3 regions of the Rhodopseudomonas sp. WA056 genome follow, and region 1 is predicted to be linked to each of the others. Evidence: predicted binding sites of a transcription regulator. Region 1 holds the regulator's gene; each other region holds the start of a gene.

The links. Region 1 encodes PhoB, which activates phosphate uptake and scavenging genes when phosphate is short. Its sites were predicted from a motif close to TGTCATNNANCTGTCAT; they were not measured.
Region 2: DU475_RS05775 (RNA degradosome polyphosphate kinase) is a predicted target of PhoB. The motif match lies at 2,138-2,154, and genes of this name have one in related genera.
Region 3: phnF (phosphonate metabolism transcriptional regulator PhnF) is a predicted target of PhoB. The motif match lies at 1,301-1,317, and genes of this name have one in related genera.

The regions. Positions count from the first base shown of each region.
Region 1 covers NZ_QPFS01000173.1:2,126-5,398, reverse strand. The annotation lists gene pstB (phosphate ABC transporter ATP-binding protein PstB) at 1-156, shown strand, start outside; gene phoU (phosphate signaling complex protein PhoU) at 180-896, shown strand; gene phoB (phosphate regulon transcriptional regulator PhoB) at 970-1,683, shown strand; gene DU475_RS22265 (GcrA family cell cycle regulator) at 2,035-2,544, opposite strand; gene DU475_RS22260 (aspartate aminotransferase family protein) at 3,022-3,273, shown strand, end outside.
Region 2 covers NZ_QPFS01000017.1:18,626-21,898, reverse strand. The annotation lists gene DU475_RS05775 (RNA degradosome polyphosphate kinase) at 1-2,069, opposite strand, end outside; gene DU475_RS05770 (P-loop NTPase family protein) at 2,217-2,894, opposite strand; gene DU475_RS05765 (CDP-alcohol phosphatidyltransferase family protein) at 2,938-3,273, opposite strand, start outside.
Region 3 covers NZ_QPFS01000116.1:10,007-13,279, reverse strand. The annotation lists gene DU475_RS19155 (carbon-phosphorus lyase complex subunit) at 1-162, opposite strand, end outside; gene phnH (phosphonate C-P lyase system protein PhnH) at 166-768, opposite strand; gene phnG (phosphonate C-P lyase system protein PhnG) at 771-1,244, opposite strand; gene phnF (phosphonate metabolism transcriptional regulator PhnF) at 1,356-2,084, shown strand; gene phnE (phosphonate ABC transporter, permease protein PhnE) at 2,229-3,095, opposite strand; gene phnE (phosphonate ABC transporter, permease protein PhnE) at 3,092-3,273, opposite strand, start outside.

The DNA of each region.
Region 1 (3,273 bases):
ATCGTCACTCACAACATGCAGCAGGCGGCCCGCGTGTCGGAATCGACCGCCTTCATGTATCTCGGGGAACTGATCGAGTTCGGGCCGACCAACAAGATCTTCACCTCGCCGAACGATCGGCGCACCCAGGATTACATCACCGGCCGGTTCGGCTGACGCCGCGGGCGAGGAGAACGGACATGGGATTCGAGCACACCACCAAGGCGTTCGACGGCGATTTGCAGGAGTTGACGCGGTTGGTCGCCGAAATGGGCGGCCTCGCCGAACGCCAGATCGTCGACTCGGTCGACGCGTTGATTAGGCGCGACGTCGCGCTGGCCTCGCGCGTGGTTGCGGCCGATGCCGAGATCGACCAGATGCAGCGCAGCATCGAAGAGCGCGCGGTGCTCACGATCGCCCGGCGGCAGCCGATGGCGATCGACCTGCGCGAGATCGTCGGGGCGATGCGGGTCGCGACCGATCTGGAGCGGATCGGCGATCTGTCGAAGAACATCGCCAAGCGCGTCAATGCCATCGACAGCGACTTTCATCCGCTGAAGCTGATCCGCGGACTGGAGCACATGACCGATCTGGTGCAGTCGCAGGTCAAGGCGGTGCTCGACGCCTACACGGCCCACGATCTGCCGGCCGCGATGGTGGTGTGGAACGGTGACGAGGAAGTCGACGCGATCTGCACCTCGCTGTTCCGCGAGCTGCTCACCTACATGATGGAAGATCCGCGCAACATCTCGTTCTGCATCCATCTGATGTTCTGCGCCAAGAACATCGAGCGGATCGGCGATCACGCCACCAACATTGCTGAGACGGTATTCTACATGATCGAGGGGCAGCAGATCATGGACAAGCGCCCCAAGGGCGACACGACGACCTTCGCGAACGCGACGCCGGGCAACTGACGTCGATCCCGCCGCCGGCTCCCGGGCCGCCGGCGGTGCACGAACCGGGACGAGGACTAAGACGAGGACGACGATGGCTGCGCGCATTCTGGTGGTCGAAGACGAGGAAGCGCTGACGACGCTGCTGCGATACAATCTGGAATCCGAAGGTTACGAGGTCGAGGCGGTGGCGCGGGGCGACGACGCCGACACTCGGATGAAAGAGCGAATTCCCGATCTGGTGGTGCTGGACTGGATGCTGCCGGGCCTGTCCGGCATCGAGCTGTGTCGCCGGCTGCGGGCCCGCCCGGAAACCAAGCAACTGCCGATCATCATGCTGACGGCGCGCGGCGAAGAAAGCGAACGCGTCCGCGGGCTCGCGACCGGTGCCGACGACTACATCGTCAAGCCGTTCTCGGTGCCGGAACTGTTGGCGCGGGTGAAGGGTTTGCTGCGCCGGGCGGCGCCGGAGCGGCTCGCCACCGTGCTGGCCTACGGCGATCTCGAACTCGACCGCGACAAGCGCCGGGTGGCGCGTTCCGGCCGGCCGATCGATCTCGGACCGACCGAATATCGGCTGCTCGAGTTCTTCCTCGAACATCCCGGCCGGGTATTCAGCCGCGAGCAACTGCTCGACGGCGTGTGGGGCCGCGACATCTACATCGACGAGCGCACTGTCGACGTCCACATCGGGCGCCTGCGCAAGCTGCTGAATATCGGCCGCGAACAGGATCCGATCCGCACCGTCCGCGGCGCCGGCTACGCCCTCGACGACCGCTTCGCCAAGGTGGAAGGCAGCCCATCGTAGTTGTTAGCAGGTTTGCGACGGAGGGTGGGTAAGGCGAAGCTTGCCCACCAAATCCCTCGTTTCAAACAGCGCTGACCGCGAACGTGATCTTGTGACCCGTGGGCACGACGCTACGCGCCCTTGCCGACCCGACCGCTTTTGCGATCGTTCAGCCGCGGCCTCAGCCCAACATCGCAGCATCACCCTCCGCGAAAGCGGAGGATCCAGTCTTGCAGTGAGTTGGGTGGGAAGTAACGGACGCTCTGGCATACTGGGGCGCCCGCTTTTGCGAGCGATCACAGTTTGGCAGGGTGTCGCGGCCCTGCGCTGCGCGAGCGCGGTTCGCCGCGGCGTTGGGCCGGCGGCGTCAGTCTAGCGGGTGGTCTTCGGCGCTTGGCGGCGGCGGTCGCCGACCGGCTGATAGGCGATGCGCGAGTGATGCGCGCAGTACGGCAGACCCGGCAGTGACTTGCCGCCGCAGAAGAAGAATTCGGGGCTCGACGGATCGCCGACCGGCCAGTGGCAGGTGGCTTCGTTGAGTTCCAGCAGCGACAGCCGCTGGTTCATTGGTACCACGTTGTCGAACGCGATCGGATCGGGCTCGGCCTCGACCTCGAAGGCGTGCGCCAAAGCGGTGTTGCCGCGCGCGACCGGGCGCGTGACCCTCATCATCTGCTGCACAGGGCGGGCCTTGCGCTGCCGCGGCGCCGCCGAGGTCGGGCTCTTGGCCCGGCCCGACAGGCCGAGGCGGTGGACCTTGCCGATCACGGCATTGCGGGTGACGTTACCCAGCTCAGCGGCAATTTGACTCGCCGACAGCCCGCCCTCCCACAATTTCTTCAACTGCTCGACGCGCTCGTCGGTCCAGGTCAATGCCGTCATAGTTCTATCCCTTCCTGCCAGCGGGCGCCGAGACTGGGGCGCGGAACCGCGGCTGTGAGGTCGTCAAAATCTCTGCTGTCAGAATCCCTTAGCGCTCGCCGGACGACCCCTGCCGCCCCGGCGTTACGCCTCGTTCGAGAACACGAAATGGATTACAAACCGCGCACGAGATGTCGTACCCGACAGGCAAAAGGCTACAATATGCCGTGACTCGGGCGCAAGAGTCCGACCCGGTGCGTCCACACCTTCTCCTGTGAGTGAGTCCGCGAAGCCACAACAAACAGCAGCGCTGATGCTTTCCGGCAGCACTTCGTCGAAGCTCCGTGTTGACAGTGAGTTCGACGCTTCTAGAATAATCCCACGTGCCGCCTGGAAAGGCGGCACGTTTCGTTTCCGGGGTACGTTGTCCCAGACTGCGTTCGTGTCATGCGCGTGACGCGTCCGGCCGGCGGCCCGTTTTTTCCGATCGGATCGGCCATGTCTCAGAGCGCTGCAACGTCCCATCTCCTCCCGGTTTTCGCCAGAGCGGATGTCGCGTTCGAGCGCGGCGAAGGTGTCTGGCTGCACGGGACCGACGGTGAGCGCTACCTGGATTTCACCAGCGGCGTCGCGGTCAACGCGCTCGGTCATTGCCATCCGCATCTGGTCGAAGCCTTGCAGCAGCAGGCGACCAGGCTGTGGCACATGTCCAACCTGTTCAAGAGCCCGGACGGCGAACGGCTGGCGGCG
Region 2 (3,273 bases), on a different contig from region 1:
CCGGCCTTCATACGCGTGGACGAACCGTCCGGCAACAACCGCCAGCTCTGCTCGGTATCCTTCAGGTTGGCGACCATGATCTGTTCCAGCACCTGCTGATGCACGGTCGGGTTCAGCATCGGGCACAGCACCTCGACCCGGCGGTCGAGATTGCGCGGCATCATGTCGGCCGAAGAGATGTACACCGCCGCCTTGGCGCTCGGCAGTCCGTGACCGTTGCCGAAGCAGTAGATGCGGCCGTGCTCGAGGAACCGGCCGATGATCGATTTCACCCGGATGTTGTCGGACAGGCCCGGCACCCCCGGCCGCAGGCAGCAGATGCCGCGCACCACGAGTTCGACCGTCACCCCGGCGCGCGAAGCCTCGTACAGCGCGTCGATGATCTCCGGATCGACCAGCGAGTTCATCTTCAGCCAGATCGCCGCCGGCTTGCCATTGCGGGCGAAGTCGGTCTCGCCGCGAATGTGCGCCAGCATAGTCTTGCGCAGCGTGATCGGCGACACCGCCATCTTCTCGATGTCGCTCGGCTCGGCATAGCCGGTGATGTAGTTGAACACCCGCGCGGCGTCGCGGCCGAGGATCGGATCGGACGTGAAGTACGACAGGTCCGTATAGATACGGGCCGTCACCGGATGGTAGTTGCCGGTGCCGGTGTGGATGTAGGTGGTGAGACTGCCGCCCTCGCGCCGCACCACCAGCGACAGCTTGGCGTGGGTCTTGAGCTGCAGGAAGCCGTAAACCACCTGCACGCCGGCGCGCTCCAGGTCGCGCGCCCAGCGGATGTTGGCTTCCTCGTCGAACCGCGCCTTCAGCTCGACCAGTGCGGTGACCGACTTGCCGGCCTCGGCGGCCTCGGCCAGCGCGCGGACGATCGGCGAGTTGTTCGAGGTCCGATACAGCGTCTGCTTGATCGCGACGACGTCGGGATCGCGCGCCGCCTGCTGCAGGAACTGGACGACGACGTCGAACGATTCATACGGATGGTGGACGATCAGGTCTTTCTGCCGGATCGCCGCGAAGATGTCGCCGCCATGGTCGCGCACCCGCTCCGGATGCCGCGGCACGTAGGGCACGAATTCGAGGTCGGGGCGATCGACCCGGGTGAGCTGCGACAGCTCGTTCATCGCCAGCACACCGTCGACCAGGAACGCCTCGTCGTCGGCGGCGCCGAGCGCGCGCTGCACGAACACCCGCAGCTCTTCGGGCATCGCCGAATCCACTTCGAGCCGGATCACCGACCCGCGGCGGCGCCGTTTCAGCGCGGTCTCGAACAGCCGGACCAGATCCTCGGCCTCTTCCTCGATCTCCAGTTCGCTGTCGCGGATGATCCGGAACGAGCCCTGCCCCTTGACGTGGTAGCCGGGGAACAGCCGTCCGATGAACAGCGAGGTCGCCTGCTCCAGCGCCATCACCCGGACGGTCTGGTCGCGCCCATTCCCGGGCAGACGGATGAAACGGTCGATCCGCGCCGGCATCCGTATCAACGCATTCATCGGCTTGCCGTCGGATACCCGCGCCAGTTGCAGGCCGATTGTGAAGCCGAGGCTCGGAATGAACGGGAACGGGTGCGCCGGGTCGATCGCCAGCGGCGTCAACAGCGGGAAAATGTTGTGGAGGAAATGATCCTCCACCCAAGCGCGCTCCGATTTCGTGACGTCCTTTCCGTCCAGCAACAGAATACCGTGATCGCCCAGCACCCCGCGCAACTCGCGCCAGATCGACTGCTGATCGCTCGCGAGCTTCGAAACAGCCTCGTTGATCAGCCCAAGCTGTTCGGACGGCGTCAGCCCGTCCGGGCTGCGTTCAGTGATGCCCTCGCGGATCTGCGCTTTGATACCGGCGACGCGGACCATGAAGAACTCATCGAGGTTGTTGGCCGAAATCGACAAAAACCGGACCCGCTCCAGCACCGGATGGTGCGGATTGACCGATTCTTCGAGCACCCGACGGTTAAAGTGCAGCCATGACAGCTCGCGATTGATGAATCGCTCGGGGCCCGCTGCAACCATCGAGGCCGGCTCGGCCTCGCCTTTTTTCTCTTCGATCGCAATCACTTGCTCGGAGTCCATGAGGAATCGATCCAGACCAGGATGTAACGCGCCGCGGCTGCGGCGCCGCGAGACAATGCGGACGTGGCATGACGTTTCCATGACATTGAGAAACGAGGCACAGAAGCCGTCAAGCGGCGCGCTGGCGGCATCATTGCCGCAGGCCGCTCAATCGTCGCGCAGAATCTCGGACGCCAGTGCCCGTGTCACAGGCCGGCCGAGCCGCAGCGCCATGGTGTCGAGTTTCTCGACCACGCGCCGTGCCGCGACGAACGAACGGTCGATCCGGTTGGCCAGATAGCCGACCAGACCGGCGTCGATGCACATCTGCCGGTCGGCGCAGAACTTGACGATCAGGGCACGAAACAGCGCATCGTCGGGCGGCAGTAGCGAGACCACAGGCACCGCACGCAACCGCGACTTCAGGTCGCGCAACTCCACCGGAAAGGCCGAAGGCGCGAGGCGGCCGGTGAACAGCACATAGGCTTCGTCTTCGCGGGCCATGTTGATCAGGTGGAACAGCGCTCGTTCGTCGAAGCTGCCCGGCGCAAGGTCTTCGACGACCACCGCGCCGGTCGCCAGCGCGCCGGGCACCGCCGCCGCATTCAACGCCTGCGCCGCGGTCGACCGCGCCCCGGCGAGTTCGGCCCAGATCGCGGCCAGATGGCTCTTGCCGCTCCCCTCGGGGCCCACCAGCATCATGATACGGTTGGGCCAGTCCGGCCAACTCTCGATCAAAGAGAGCGCCGCGGTGTTGGCCGAGCCTTCCAGAAAATCCTCGCGCGACAGGCTTTCGGCGTGCGGCAGATCGAGAGCTAGTTGTCGAGGTTCAACGCGAACTGCCACAGGGCGCTCCATGCCGGCCCGAAAACGCGGCCGGCCGCCGCGGTCAACGGCCTGGCTCGATCGTGCTCATGTGCCGCATCCATTCGACGAGATAGAGGGAGACGGAAAGCAAGGTCAAGACGGTCACCGCCGCCATCAGCAGCAGGTCGTACGGCGCCGGCTCGAAGGCGAAGGCCAGCGCCCCAAGCACCAGTGCGGCGAACGACACCTGGGCGACAGTGTTCAGCTTGGAAACCATCAGCGGCTTCATCGGGATCGGACGGCCGAACACCCAGGAGATCATCACCGCACCGACGATCATGATGTCGCGCGACACCACCAGAATGACCAGCCAGCGCGGGATCGCGCCCCAGATCCCGAGCGAGACGTAGATCGAGAC
Region 3 (3,273 bases), on a different contig from region 1:
GAGCGAGCCTTCGCTCATCACCCGATCGACGCCGAGCGCGAGCTGCTCGGAGATCTGGTCGAGCGTCAGCTCCGGCACGTCGCGGTTGCCGCGGCGGGCATCGGCGAGCAGCCGGTGGGCATTGTCGATGGCGCGTTCGCCGCCTTTGACTGCGACATACATCGGTCAGCTCCCTTGGCTGAGGCGCGTGGTGCGCGGGATCGCCACCATTTGATCGCCGTTCACCAGCACCACGTCGAGGCCGCGCGGAAACAGCGCTGCGTTAATACTCAGGCGATCGAACAGGTCGGCCGGCTGCAGCGATGCCTGCAGCAGCGTCTCGCCATCGATGCCGGGACCGTGCAGCCGGAAGCCGTCGCCGGAGCCCAGCGCCTGCACTTGAATAATGAGTGTGGTCGAACGATCCGGATATTCGGGCGTGCCGAGCGCGAACCGCTCGAACGGCAGTAGCGCCGAGCCGTCACCGATCAGCGCGAACGCCGCGGTAGAAGGATCGTCGGTCAGCGGCGCGCCGGTGTGAAACTTCAGCCAGCGCGCGACCGTGCCGTCCGCCGCGATCGCGGCGTCGAGCCAGATCGGCGTGTCGTGGTCGAACAGCGTCAGCGCCAGTGCGGCGCTGGCGTGCATCAGCGGCGCCGGTGTGCCGGCCTCGACCGTGATGCGTTGGATGCGGCCGGGCCGCGCCATCGCTTCCATCACGGCGCGGAAGGTCGATTGCGCGCCGAGCACCTTGTCGGCAAAGCCGGAGGAAAGTTCGGTGGTGGTCATGGTCAGCCCTCGCCTCGCACCAGCGTGTAGAAATCGACCTTGGTGGCAGCCGTCCGGGCGGCCTTTTCGGCGCGTGCGGCTTCGACTTCAGTCCGCAGCGGCGCGATCACCTCGGTCTCGACCGCAGCCGAATAGTCCGCCGATTGCAGCAGCGCGTCGCACAGCGCGATCAGCTTCGCCTTGGTGCGATCTCGCCCCAGCGTGTAGCCGAACCCGACCTCGCCGCTGGCGAGCCGCACCGCAGCGCGCGACACCGTCGCCTCGCCGACATTGAAGGCGGAGCCGTCGCCGCCGATCCGGCCGCGCAGCATCACCAAGCCCTGTTCCGGCTCGCGCAGCAGCGTGAACGCCGGCGGAGCCAGTGCGTCGATGCGCGCGCCGATCGCGGCAGTCTCGGATGCGGCCAGCACCGCCATCGCGGCGCGCCGGCGCGTGGTTGCGGCTTGTTCGGGGGAGTTTTGTGTCTCCGCGTGCATCGCCATTGCCCAATTCAAGTTGTCTATGTTAATAGACAACTTGATAGAAGCACAATGTGAAAACTCGATGACGACGAATTCCGTGGCGTTGATCACAAAAGCGTGCCTGTCATGACCGCCGAGGCACTCACTTCAGGCGTCGCGTTGTGGCGTCAGGTCGCCGACGGCATCGAGCTGGCGATCGCCGACGGCCGCTATCTGCCCGGCGGCAAACTGCCGGGGGAGACCGAGATCGCCGAGAATTATGGGGTGAACCGTCACACCGTCCGGCGGGCGCTCGCAGCGCTGGCGGAGCGTGGATTGGTGCGCGCCGAGCGTGGCAGCGGCACTTTCGTGCGCAGCCGGCGGATCGCCTATCCGCTGCGCACCCGGACGCGGTTTTCCGAAATCATCAATGCGGGCGGCCGCGAGCCGCGCGGTCAATTGATCGCCGCGGAGCGCGAGCCGGCGACCGGCGCGCTGGCCGGCCAGCTCGATCTCGACATCGGTGCGCCGCTATTCCGGATCGAAGCACTGCGGTCGGCGGACGGCGTGCCGATCAGCCGCGGCACCACCTGGCTGTCGGCGGTGCGATTTCCCGACGCGCCCAAGGTGTTCGCCGCGAAACGCTCGATGACCAAGGTGCTGGCGCATTACGGCGTCAACGATTATCGGCGGCTGTCGACCCGGATCACCGCTTCGATCGTGGATGCGGCCGATGCTGCGCGGCTCGATCTGCCTGCCGGGCGCCCGGTGTTGGTCGTGGAGAGCATCGATGTCGCCGCCGACGGCACTCCGCTGCTGACTTCCCGTGCCCGCTTTGCGGCAGAGCGGGTCGAGTTCGTGATCGAGCCGGATTAGGGCCGCCCTGCGCTCACGTCATCGCCCGCGCAGGCGGGCGAACCAGTATTCCAGAGAGTTCGCGGCAGAGCACGGACGCTCTGGAATACTGGATCCTCCGCTTGCGCGGAGGATGACGGTTGAGAGTGCGATGATCGCCGCGCCTTAAGCGACCGCCTTTCGCCCAATGATCGCAAACCGCAGCTTGCTGGAGATCCAGTCGATCGCCGCCACGGTGACCAGGATCATCAGGATCAGGAACGACACCTTCTGCCATTCCAGCACCCGGATCTGCTCGGCGAGCTGCAACCCGATGCCGCCGGCGCCGACGATGCCGATGATGGTGGCGGAGCGGGTGTTGGATTCGAAGAAGTACAGCACCTGGCTGGCGAGGATCGGCACCACTTGCGGCAACATGCCGAAGCGGACGCTGTGCAGATGCGAACCGCCGGTCGCCTTGACGCCTTCGCTCGGCTTGTCGTCGGCGGCCTCGAAGGCTTCGGAGAACAGCTTGCCGAAATTGCCGAAGTCCGAGCACATCACCGCCAGAATGCCGGCGAACGGGCCGAGACCGACGACGCCGACCCAGATCAGCGCCCAGATCAGGGTGTCGATGCCGCGCACCGCGTCGAGCAGGCGGCGTGTCAGCAATTGCAGCGGACGGATGCGTAGCACGTTGCGGGCCGCCAGGAACGATACCGGAAACGCCAGCAGCGCGCCGCCGAGCGTGCCGAGAAACGCGATTGCCAGGGTTTCGCCCATCGCATGCAGATAGATTTGGGCGAGCTGCCACGACCCCGGATCCGGCGGCAGCATCAGGCCGAGAAATTCGATCAGCCGTCCAGTGCCGCTGAACAGCCGGTCGAACGGGATCTCGAGCCGGATCAGGCCGAATAGGAAGATGGCTGCAGCCAAAGTCAGGCCGCCGATCAGCTTTCCGCGCCTGACCCAGTCGGCGCGGAACTGTTCGGGGAAGCGGGCGACGATGCCGGCCTCGTCGCCGAAGCTCAGGGTGCGGCGGGCGGTACTCATCGTCGCTCCTGACCGATCAGGCGGCGGCGCACGCCTTCGGTGAAATAGTCGATCGCCATCACGGTGACAATGATCAGCAGCAGGATGGCGCTGACGTCGCTGTAGTAGAACTTGCGCACCGCCTCGATCAAATCCTGGCCGATGCCGCCGGCGCCGACGAAGCCCATCACGGCGGCGC